Linked DNA regions of Rhodobium gokarnense. The protein of the gene in region 1 interacts with the protein of each later gene in a pairwise test. Links are inferred from orthologs where the notes say so. Each region holds a gene or a part of one and is shown in the gene's direction. Other genes may lie near its edges.

The links. The genes of interacting proteins can lie anywhere in the genome.
Region 2: the proteins of rho (region 1) and nusG interact in binary tests that used the Escherichia coli proteins (3 or more experiments, as listed by UniProt). The link is inferred for Rhodobium gokarnense from one-to-one orthologs.

What each region holds. Positions count from the first base shown.
Region 1 is NZ_JAOQNS010000008.1:154,436-161,792, reverse strand. Bases 1,790-4,638 are described here. They hold rho (transcription termination factor Rho), read left to right. Parts: upstream 1,790-2,505; coding sequence 2,506-3,771; downstream 3,772-4,638. Other genes in these bases: M2319_RS14975 (thioredoxin domain-containing protein), read right to left, coding at 4,263-4,638; M2319_RS14980 (hypothetical protein), read left to right, coding at 3,796-4,266; M2319_RS14990 (CopD family protein), read left to right, coding at 1,870-2,244. Also shown: M2319_RS15000 (pyruvate, water dikinase regulatory protein), read right to left, coding at 1-245; hemE (uroporphyrinogen decarboxylase), read left to right, coding at 632-1,687; more of M2319_RS14975, read right to left, coding at 4,639-6,278; tRNA uridine-5-carboxymethylaminomethyl(34) synthesis GTPase MnmE, read left to right, coding at 6,356-7,357. UniProt on the Escherichia coli protein: Facilitates transcription termination by a mechanism that involves Rho binding to the nascent RNA, activation of Rho's RNA-dependent ATPase activity, and release of the mRNA from the DNA template.
Region 2 is NZ_JAOQNS010000023.1:13,122-17,535, reverse strand. What follows is about bases 531-3,350. They hold nusG (transcription termination/antitermination protein NusG), read left to right. Parts: upstream 531-1,585; coding sequence 1,586-2,116; downstream 2,117-3,350. Other genes in these bases: rplA (50S ribosomal protein L1), read left to right, coding at 2,657-3,350; rplK (50S ribosomal protein L11), read left to right, coding at 2,223-2,651; secE (preprotein translocase subunit SecE), read left to right, coding at 1,352-1,549; M2319_RS23120 (hypothetical protein), read left to right, coding at 531-1,047. Outside these bases: more of M2319_RS23120, read left to right, coding at 457-530; more of rplA, read left to right, coding at 3,351-3,352; rplJ (50S ribosomal protein L10), read left to right, coding at 3,702-4,220; rplL (50S ribosomal protein L7/L12), read left to right, coding at 4,275-4,414. UniProt on the Escherichia coli protein: Part of the processive rRNA transcription and antitermination complex (rrnTAC). The complex forms an RNA-chaperone ring around the RNA exit tunnel of RNA polymerase (RNAP).

The sequences.
Region 1 (7,357 bases):
CAGCGGTTTTCCAGGCGGGCGGCGATCTCCAGATCCATGACGGTATAAAGGACGATTCCCGGCGCATGTTCCAATTCCACCAGCACCCGGTCGAGGGCGCGGTCGGAGCGGATCATCGGATAAACGTGCTCCACGGGCTGGGTTTCGCGGTACTGCACGCCGGCGGCGCGGGCCACCGTCATCAGCGTCTCGCCCGTGGAATCGGACACCAGGTGGAGATGGAAGTAGTCGAGATTGTTGCGCACGCCTTCATCCCCAGCGCTGTGAACAAAATCCGGAAAACCGCGTGACGGGCGCGGCGGGTGGAGCGGCGGGCGGGACAGCCCGTCGGGTTTTCAACAAAACCGCTCGCGGGAAAAAGGACAAGCCCGCAGCGGTGAAAAGCGGGGATCGGGGACCGGCTTTCCCCGGCCGTCAACCCGGAGTTTTCCGAAATAGCGCCGCCATCCCTTTGAATGCCATATGGCACGCGGTCCTGTCCCCGAACTTAACAGGCTCCGGGGTTTTGCGACCCTATGGCGCAAGGCGTCCCCGGAAAAAACTGTATCGTATGTGGATGATGCTTTATCCCGATAATCCACGCGCAAACAACAAAATCAGTCTGGATTCTAGACTCTATTAGAGGATCGCCGTGGATTATCGCAGTCAGGAAAACACCCGCACCGAGCGCCGGATCGTCCAGGCTCTGGATGGCAGGACACTGTCGCCGCCACCCATCTGGATGATGCGCCAGGCCGGACGCTATCTCTCCGAATACAAGGCGACGCGGGCCGAGGCCGGCAGCTTCCTCGATCTTTGCTACAACCCGGAGCTGGCTTGTGAAGTGACGCTGCAGCCGATCCGGCGTTACGGCTTCGATGCGGCGATCCTGTTCTCCGACATTCTCGTCATTCCCGATGCGCTCGGTCAGCCTGTGCGCTTTGAAGAGGGGATCGGTCCGATCCTGGAGCCGATCGGCCTTGAGGCGGCGGCAAAGCTCGACCCGGGCGTGGTGACGGAAAAGCTGGCACCGGTGCTCGATGCCGTCGGGCTCATTCGCGCCAACCTGCCGTCGGAGACGACGCTTCTGGGCTTTTGCGGCGCGCCCTGGACGGTTGCCACCTATATGGTCGCCGGCCGCGGCTCGTCCGACCAGGCACCGACGCGGCGAATCGCCTTTTCCGATAGCGCCGGCTTCGACCGGCTGATCGACCGGCTGGTGGAAGCCTCGATCCGCTATCTCGTTGCCCAGTTCGAGCGCGGGGCCGATGCGGTTCAGGTCTTCGACAGTTGGGCCGGGGCGCTCGACGAGGAAGGGTTCGAGCGCTGGGCGGTGGAGCCGATGCGGCGTATTGTCGCCGGCGTGCGGGCGGAAGTGCCGGGTGCCCGGATCATCGGCTTTCCGAAGGGCGTCGGCATGTTCCTGGAGCGCTATGTGGATGTGACCGGCGTCAACGCGGTCGGCCTCGACTGGTCGGTGCCGCTCGATTTCGCCAAGAACCTGCAGAAGACCTGTGCGGTGCAGGGCAATCTCGATCCGATGCGGCTGGTTGCCGGCGGCGAGGCGCTGAAATCCGGTATCCGCCGGGTGGTGGATGCGCTCGGCTCGGGACCCTTCATCTTCAATCTCGGGCACGGGGTGACGCCGGACACGCCGGTGGAGAATGTTGCGGAAATGGTCGCGCTGGTGCGCGGCGAGGCGGTTTGACCAGAGGACATTGACAACCTTCGCCCCGGACCGGGCGGAGGAAATGGACAAAATGGCTTTTCCGGCGGCTCGGCGAGCCGCGGTCGGTGTCCGTACCAATTGAGCAAAAGGGGCGTTCGACGGTGTTCGACGATCTTTATTCCTGGCAGAAGACACTGCACATCATTTCGATCATTGCCTGGATGGCGGCGTTGTTTTACCTGCCTCGGCTTTATGTTTATCACACCATGGTGCCCGTTGGCTCCGATCAGTCCGAACTCTTCAAGGTAATGGAGCGGAAGCTTCTTCGGATGATCGGCAATCCGGCGATGATTTCAAGCTGGATATTCGGCTTGTGGATCGCGTGGGATATGGATTACTATTTCGATGTCTGGTTTATTCTTAAGTTTATCTTTGTCGCGCTGTTGACCTGGTACCATATGTGGCTCGGAAAGCTCAGAAAGGCCTTCGCGGCCGATGCCAACGAGCATTCCGAACGTTTTTACCGGATGATCAATGAAATCCCGACCTTGATCATGATCGTTGCGGTAATCCTCGTCATCTTCAAGCCGTTCTGAAACTTCAGGCCGTTCCGGTCGCTCCGGGTCGAGAAGCGGCCCGGATGCACCCATTGGTTATATTACCACGGGTCTTGTCGGCTTCGGCCGAAGCGACTATGTTCCCAATAACCTCTCTGAAAGACAGGCGGGCGCCCGGGCTATATGCGACGAGGCGCCGAGGTTCGGCGAGCGATCGAACCTAAGATCTGTCGAATTTTCCCAAACCCTCAAAAGCAAGCGACGTCTTCAACCGTCGCGGTCCCAAGGAATCTCAACCCCATGCGGGAAATCAAACTTCAGGAATTGAAGGCGAAGACGCCGACCGATCTGGCTGCCTTCGGCGAAGAGCTCGAAGTCGAAAATGTCAGCACCATGCGCCGCCAGGAGCAGATGTTCGCGATCTTGAAGCAGCTCGCGGCGAATGACGTGGAGATCATCGGCGAAGGCGTCGTGGAAGTGCTGCAGGACGGCTTCGGCTTCCTGCGCTCGCCGGACGCCAACTATTTGCCCGGTCCGGACGATATCTATGTGTCGCCGTCGCAGATCCGGCGGTTCTCATTGAAGACCGGCGATACGGTCGAAGGCCAGATCCGCAGCCCGAAGGAGGGCGAACGCTATTTCGCGCTCCTCAAGGTCAACACGATAAATTTCGAGGATCCGGACAAGACCCGCCACAAGGTCCATTTCGACAATCTGACGCCGCTCTATCCGGACGAGCGGTTCCACATGGAAACGGAAGATCCGACGCGCAAGGACAAGTCGGCGCGGGTGATCGACCTGACCTCGCCGCTCGGCAAGGGCCAGCGCGGACTGATCGTGGCACCGCCGCGCACCGGTAAGACGGTGCTTCTCCAGAACATCGCCCACTCCATCACCAGCAACCACCCGGAATGCTACGTCATCGTCCTTCTGATCGACGAGCGGCCGGAAGAAGTCACCGACATGCAGCGCTCCGTTCGCGGCGAGGTCATTTCCTCGACCTTCGACGAGCCGGCGGCGCGGCACGTGCAGGTGGCCGAGATGGTGATCGAAAAGGCCAAGCGCCTGGTCGAACATGGCCGCGACGTGGTGATTCTTCTCGACTCCATTACCCGGCTCGGGCGCGCCTACAACACCGTCGTGCCGTCCTCCGGCAAGGTGCTGACCGGCGGTGTCGATGCCAACGCCCTGCAGCGGCCGAAGCGGTTCTTCGGCGCGGCGCGTAATATCGAGGAAGGCGGCTCGCTGACGATCATCGCGACGGCCCTCATCGATACCGGCAGCCGCATGGACGAGGTGATCTTCGAGGAGTTCAAGGGCACGGGTAACTCCGAAATCATCCTCGACCGCAAGGTGGCGGACAAACGCGTGTTCCCGGCGATCGACATCCAGCGCTCCGGCACCCGCAAGGAAGAGCTGCTGGTCGATCCCAAGCAGCTCAAGAAGATGTACGTGCTGCGCCGCATCCTCAATCCGATGGGCACGGTCGACGCCATCGAGTTCCTGCTCGACAAGCTGAAGCAGACGAAGAACAACGACGAGTTCTTCGACTCCATGAACACCTAAAGCGCCAAATCCGGGTCGCGCGGCATGTATGTCCTGAAACCGGGCATCAAGCGCGATCCGGAACGCCGCTGGGCCCTTCCCGACCGGATATTCTTCGGCTTTGGCGCCTGCCATATCCTGGCGGGCGTTTTTCTGCGCCGTTCGCCGCTGGCGGGTTTTTACGGTGAGCGCGTTGTGCCCGACGAGGGCTTTTCCGGAAACCATATTTTTGTCACGGACGGGACGGTTGCCTTCGACTTCCACGGCTATGTGCTGCGCGAGCGTCTTGTTGCTCATCACTGCAATTGCTGGCGCCGGCAGCAGGCGGGATGGCACGGCCGCATGGAGCGCGTCGATTTCGATCTCCTCGACACGGCCGACCTGAACCGGCGCAAGATGCTCGGGCCGGACCAGTATTTCGGCGACGCCGTTGCGCGAGCCGAACGTTTCCTCGCGCGAGTCGACCACGCCAAGAGGTATGAAAAAGCGGCCGGCTCGGGCGGTTGCGACGCCTAATGTTTCACGTGAATCGTTTTCAGAAGAGCATCCGGATCCGTCACTGGCGGACCGCAGCGGTCGTCGTGGCAGACATAGGCGGTCTCCTTGTCGTCGATCGGCGTCTTGCCGGCGGCCGGGTGCGAGGGCGGCAGGGATGCAGTCGATTCGGTGACGAAAGGAACGACGTTGAGATGGTCGCAGCGGCGGACGGCCTCGACCATCGGCGAGACCTCGCCTGGCATTCCGCCGACGATGACGACGGAAACCGGATCGAGCCGGAAGTCAAAGGCATTCAACAGTGCCGCCGTCATGAAGACGTTCTTGGCGATGTCCTCGGCAAAGATGGAGAGGATGCCGTCCGCACGCTGGCGGTAGATATCGTTGCCGGTCAGAGTCCAGAGTTTTACCAGGGCCTTGGCGGCGACTGCATTGGCGTTGGGCGTTGCCTCGTCGGCCGATGATTTCGGCCTGAGGATCAGGTCGTCGGCGTCGTCGGCCGTGAGGAAATAGCCACCGGCATCCCTGTCCGCATAATGCTGTTCCAGGTTCTCCGCGCGGGCGACGGCATCCTGGAGATAGGCGTCTTCGCCGGTTGCCTCGTAAAGAGTGAGGGCGGCCTCGCAGATTGCCGCGTGGTCGGAGGCAAGGCCCGGATAGACGAGTTTCCCGGCGCACCAGCTATGGCCAAGGCGACCGTCCTTCACCATCGATTCGGAGATGAAACGGTAGGCGGACATCGCCCGTTCCAGCCAGACCGGTTCGTCGAAGACGGTGGCGGCGCGGGCAAGGGCGGAGATGGCAAGGCCGTTCCAGTCGGCAAGCACCTTGTCGTCGCGGGCCGGGGGGATGCGGCCTGCGCGATCTTCGAACAGCCGCTGGCGAAGGATCGTCAGCCGCTCGTCCGTTTCCGCATCGTCGGTGCCGGGTGTGTTCAGCCGGTTGAGGACGACCTTTCCTTCCCAGTTGCCGCCGGGCATGGCGTCGTAAAGGTCGCAGAAAAAGCCGCCGTCGTCCTCGCCGAGGAGGGTCAGGATTTCGCCCCGGGTCCAGACATAGAACCGGCCCTCCTCGCCTTCGGAATCCGCATCGAAGCTGGCGGCGAACGCTCCGCAGTCGAGTGTCATCTCCCGTTGCATCCACGCGACGGTTTCCGTGATGCGGCGGCGGAAGAGGTCGTCGCCGGTCTCAAGCCAGGCGGACGTCATCAGCGAGACGAGCTGGGCATTGTCGTAGAGCATCTTTTCGAAATGGGGGACAAGCCAGCGGTCGTCGACGGAGTAGCGGGCGAAACCGCCGCCGAGATGATCGTAGATGCCGCCCTGGGCGATCCGGCGCAGCGCCAGGAGGACGGCATCGCGCATTTCCATGTTTCCCGTGCGCCGATAGGCCCGCCAGAGAAGCTCGAAGACGGAGGCGTTGGGGAATTTCGGCGCGCCCTTGGTGCCGCCATTGACCGGGTCCATGACGCCGAGAAGGCCCTCGGCGGCCTTGTCGAGGACGCCCGGATGAAGGCTCGAGCCTGTTTCTGTGCGTGCGGAAATGTGGGCGACGATGGCGCTCTGGTTGGCTTCCACCTTGTCCGGTTCGTCGCGGACGATGCGCGCGATCTCTTCCAGCACAGTGACGAAGCCCGGCCGGCCGAAGCGCGCCGTCTTCGGAAAATAGGTGCCGCCCCAGAACGGCTCCCCCTTCGGCGTCAGGAACATGGTCAGTGGCCAGCCGCCCTGTTCGCCGAGCGCATGGAGCGCGGCCATATAGATCTGGTCGACGTCCGGCCGCTCCTCCCGATCGACCTTGACGTTGACGTAGAGACGGTTCATCACCGCCGCCACGTCCGGGTCCTCGAAGCTCTCATGGGCCATGACGTGGCACCAGTGGCAGGCCGCATAGCCGACGGACAGAAGGATCGGCTTGCCGGCGGCCTCGGCCTCCTCGAAGGCGGCCTTTCCCCAGGGTCGCCAATGCACGGGATTGTCCTTGTGCTGGAGGAGATAGGGGCTGGTCTCGTGCTTCAGGAGGTTTTCGGTCACGGGAAATCCTTTTGGCGAAATCGCAAAAACGGGTTCCGTTCGTAACTAGCGGGACGGTCCGGGGAGAAAAGGCCGGCGTGGACAATCGGGGTGAGACGATCTTTGCGCTTTCAAGTGGCGCGTTGCCCTCGGCGATCGCCGTCGTGCGGCTGAGCGGGCCGCGGGTTCGAATCGTTCTCGAAACGATGGCCGGGTCGGTGCCGGAGGCGCGGCGGGTGGTTCTCCGGGCGCTGAAGGACCCGCGGGACGGGTCGGTGCTCGACGAGGCCGTGGTGCTTTTTTTCGAAGGGCCGGCGAGCGCTACCGGCGAGGATGTGGCGGAACTCCATGTCCATGGCGGACGGGCCGTGGTCGGCGCGGTGCTGGAAGCGCTTGGGACGGTCGACGGCTTGCGGCCGGCGGAGGCGGGGGAATTTTCGCGGCGGGCCTTCGACAACGGCAAGCTGGACCTGACGCGGGTCGAGGGGCTGGCCGATCTGATCGCGGCGGAGACGGAAGCGCAGCGGCGCCAGGCCCTGTCGCAGCTTCGCGGGAGCTTTGGCGATCTGGTGGAGGAGTGGCGTCGGCGCCTGATCGGGCTCCGGGCGCGGATCGAGGCCGGGCTCGACTTCGCCGAGGAGGAGGACGTGCTCGGCTCGGTGACCGATGCGGACCGGGCGGAACTGACCGATCTTCGAATCGGTATCGAAACGAAGCTCGAAGAGGGCCGCGGCGGCGAGCGGCTGCGCGACGGGCTTCAGGTGGCGTTGATGGGTCCGCCCAATGCCGGCAAGTCGAGCCTGATGAATGCGCTGGCACGGCGCGATGTCGCCATCGTCACGGAGGAGGCGGGGACGACACGGGATGTGCTGGAAGTCCATCTCGACCTTGCCGGCTATCCGGTGACGCTGATCGACACGGCCGGGCTTCGCGAGGCGGAGGGGGTCGTCGAGAAGGAAGGCATCCGCCGGGCGCTGGCGCGGGGGAGTGATGCCGACCTCGTCCTGTGGATGGAGGATGCATCGGGACCGATGGCCGGTGCGCCGGGCGAAGTGGTGTCAGCGGCGGGAACGGTCTGGCCGATCGCTAACAAGGCGGAT
Region 2 (4,414 bases), on another replicon or contig:
GATGCCGGGCGACAACGTGACGATGGACGTGACGCTGATCGTGCCGATCGCGATGGAAGAAAAGCTGCGCTTCGCCATCCGCGAAGGCGGCCGCACGGTTGGAGCAGGGGTGGTGGCGCAGATTATCGAGTAATCGATAATCGCGGCGCCGACCCGTCCGCGACAAGCGCGAACGGTGGCGGTGCCGGCGTCGTCGCGCAGATCATCGAGTAGCGTTTCTGCCGACCGGCCTTTCGCCGGTCACTGAAAAGATTGAGGCCCCGCGCGGAGAAACCTGCGCGGGGCTTTTCGTTGTGCCGTCGTTGGTTGTCCGTCCGAGCACGCGCCGGCGCCTTTCGTGCCGCTACCAATTGGCCGGTTGTGGTCGGAACCGCTGATTGTATCCTCGGAGTATTCGGGGCGCCGGCGGCGTTGTCCCGCTATCGCTGCCTTTTGTGTCCTTGTGAGAGGGATTTCGTGAAGACCGTCGATCCACGCAGGGGCAGGGCCAGAATCAACGAGAGCTCAGGCGCCCTTGAGATCACGATTCCCGCCCGCAAGCGGGTTCTCTACATCGTGTCTTATGCCCCCATGGTGCTCATCTCGATGGTCCTGGGCGGGGTCTTGATTTCTTACGCGGTCGCGAGTGTGACTAACTTGCCTGACACGCTTGGGCCATTGCTTGCTGTTTTCGTCTTCGCGCTGGCCTGGCTGCTGATTAGCAGTTTGCCCGTGTTCACCCTGCTCTGGATGTTCTGGGGCAGAGAAGTGGTCGTCTTCAATGGCGACGGCATGACCCACCGGCGCTGCCTGTTCGGGTTGGGAACCGACCGACGCTACGACCTTGTCCATATGAGGCGGCTTCGGGTGGTGCGCGAAATCGCTCCGGGCTGGGGCATGCGAAGCGGACCGTTCACATCGACCGGCCAGATGATCGGCATCTCCGGCGGCAGCCTGGCCTTCGACTACGGCATGAAGACGCCGCATTTCGGCGCGGCGCTGGACGATGCGGAGGCGGCACATATTCGCGAGGAGATCTGCAAACGGGCGCCGACGATCTGCGCGTGATGCCGTGGCCGGGCATTATTTTCGGCCGGTGGATTGACCCCCTTGCAAATGGGCAAAAATCTTCCTAGTTAGAGCGGCCGAAAGGCGCTCGACGATAGGGGTGTAGCTCAGTTGGTAGAGCATCGGTCTCCAAAACCGAGGGTCGGGGGTTCGAGTCCCTCCGCCCCTGCCATCGTTTTTTGTCCCATAAGGGTTGCGGAATCAGTCTGGACGTCCTAATAACGCGGTCCTCAGGGTTTATCGGGAACCGGATGGCGGCGCGTGGGCGAAGATGCTTGCGCGCCTCAAGTTCATGAGTTTTTGAATGGCGAAGACCAATCCGTTCACATTCATCCAGCAGGTGCGCGCCGAGACCGCCAAGGTCTCCTGGCCGACCCGCCGCGAGACCGGCATCACCACCGTCATGGTCTTCGTGATGGTGTTCTTCGCTGCGATGTTTTTTCTGTTGGTCGACCAGCTCCTGAGCCTCGGTGTCGGGTTTTTGCTCGGCGTCAGCGGTTGAGCCCCTTTTGAGAGAGCCTTCAAGGAACGCGGAATAATGGCCAAGCGCTGGTACATCGTGCACGCCTACTCGAATTTCGAGAAGAAGGTCGCCGATTCCATCCGGGAAAAAGCGGTGGCGACCGGCCTGGACCATCTGTTCGACGAAATCCTGGTGCCGACCGAAAAGGTCGTCGAGGTGCGCCGCGGCCGCAAGGTCGATGCCGAGCGCAAGTTTTTTCCCGGCTATGTGCTGGTCAAGGTGGATTTGACGGACGACGCCTACCATCTGATCAAGAACACGCCGAAGGTCACCGGGTTCCTCGGGGCGGACAAGAAGCCGATCCCGATTTCCGACGCCGAAGCCGACCGTATCCTCCACCAGGTGCAGGAGGGCGTGGAGAGGCCGAAACCGTCGATCAGTTTCGAGGTGGGCGAGCAGGTGCGCGTTTCCGACGGCCCGTTCGCCTCGTTCAACGGTCTCGTCGAGGAGATCGACGAGGAGCGGGCACGGCTCAAGGTGGCCGTGTCGATCTTCGGCCGGGCGACCCCGGTCGAACTGGAATACGGTCAGGTCGAAAAGCTCTGACCGCATCCGTCTGGCGGGAGGTGAGGGATGCTTTCGCCGGCATCCCGGCAACCGAACCGCCGGCTCCCGACCGCCGGCACTGCCGGCATCATGACTGGAGAAGAAGATGGCGAAGAAAATCGAAGGGTACTTGAAACTGCAAGTGCCTGCCGGCTCGGCGACCCCGTCGCCGCCGATCGGTCCCGCGCTCGGTCAGCGCGGCCTCAACATCATGGAGTTCTGCAAGGCGTTCAACGCCCAGAGCCAGGAGATGGAGAAGGGCGCTCCGTGCCCGACGGTCATTACCTATTTCAGTGACCGCTCCTTCACCTTCGAGATCAAGACCCCGCCGGTCAGCCACTACCTGAAGAAGGCGGCGAAGCTGCCGAAGGGCGCCTCGGCGCCGGGTCGCGGCACCGTCGGCCGGGTCACCCGCGCACAGGTCCGCGAAATCGCCGAAGCGAAGATGAAGGACCTCAACGCCGCTTCCGTGGAATCGGCAATGCGCATGGTCGAAGGTTCCGCCCGCTCGATGGGCGTCGAGGTGACGGAGTAACGACGATGGCCGGCAAGAAACAACGTACCGCCCGCGAAAGCGTCGACCGCAGCGCCGTCTACTCGATCGACGAGGCCGTGAAGCTGGTCAAGCAGGCATCGACCGCCAAGTTCGACGAGTCCGTCGAGGTGGCGATCAATCTCGGCGTCGATCCGCGCCATGCGGATCAGATGGTGCGCGGCGTCTGCGTGCTGCCGAACGGCACCGGGCGCACCGTGCGCGTCGCCGTCTTCGCCCGCGGCGACAAGGCCGAGGAAGCGACCAAGGCCGGTGCCGACATCGTCGGTGCGGAGGAGCTGGTGGAGAAGGTGCAGAAGGGCGAGATCGACTTCGACCGCTGCATCGCGACGCCGGACATGATGCCGCTGGTCGGCCGGCTCGGCAAGATTCTCGGTCCTCGCGGCCTGATGCCGAACCCGAAGGTCGGCACGGTGACCCAGGACGTCGCCTCGGCGGTCAACGACGCCAAGGGCGGCGCGGTCCAGTTCCGCGTCGAGAAGGCCGGCATCGTCCATGCCGGCGTCGGCAAGGTGTCGTTCGACGAAGGCAAGCTGGTGGAAAACATCAAGGCGCTGGCAAGCGCGGTCTCCAAGGCAAAGCCCACGGGCGCCAAGGGCACCTATTTCCGCCGCATGGCGATTTCGTCGACGATGGGGCCCGGCGTGCGCGTCGATGTTGCCTCGGTCGTTTCGGCCACCTAGAGTTTAGAAAGTTTCCGCCCGGCGCCAGGCGCCGGGCGGATCGGTCTCCGGCCGGCGTCGCCTCAGACGACCTGCCCGGAGGCCACCCTGTCCGAGATTGCAGGTGGGGCAAGCTTCCCTCGGGGGCGCGCCGCTTAAGCCAGAAGGGCCTGCATGAGACGGGTGCGACCGATTTTTCCCGGCCCTTGCGGCCGACGATCGGTTCGGACCGTTGCGCCTTGCGGCACCTTCCGGGGTCCGCCAGGGGACAGGCACGCAAGCGTCGCCATGGCCTCTGGCAAGAACGCCGGAACAAGTGGCGGCAATGGTAACCGGCGGATGTCCCCATCCGCCATTTGGAGAGAGGCAAGTGGATAGAGCTGAAAAGCGAGAGGCTGTCGCGGCTCTCAACGAGGTGTTCAAGAGCACCGGCGTTGTTGTCGTGACCCACAATTTGGGCCTCACGGTCGCCCAGATGAACGACCTCAGGTCGCGCATGCGGGAAGCCGGAGCAACCCTGAAAGTGGCCAAAAACCGTCTCGCGAAGCTTGCCCTTGACGGCACGGATGTCGAGCACATCTCCGACCTGTTCCAGGGTCCCGTTGCGATCGCCTATTCGGACGATCCGGTAACGGCCCCGAAGATCGTGTCGGATTTCGCCAAGTCGACCGACAAGCTGGTCGTTCTCGGCGGTGCGCTCGGCGCCACCAATCTCGATGCGAACGGTGTGAAGGCCCTGGCCGATCTGCCGTCGCTCGACGAACTGCGCGCCAAGCTGGTCGGCATGATCAACACGCCGGCAACGCGTATCGCGCAGGTCGTCAACGCTCCGGCCGGGCAGATCGCCCGCGTGCTCGGAGCCTATGCCGAAAAGGGTAATGCGGCGTGAGGCCGTTCACTGAAACTCCGAACCGACGGTTCGAACTGACAAGGTAACGAGACAATGGCAGATCTGGAAAAAATTGCTGAAGAGCTTTCCAACCTCACCGTGATGGAGGCCGCCGAGCTCTCCAAGATGCTCGAGGAGAAGTGGGGCGTTTCCGCCGCCGCTCCGGTGGCTGTTGCCGCTGCGGCCGGTGGTGG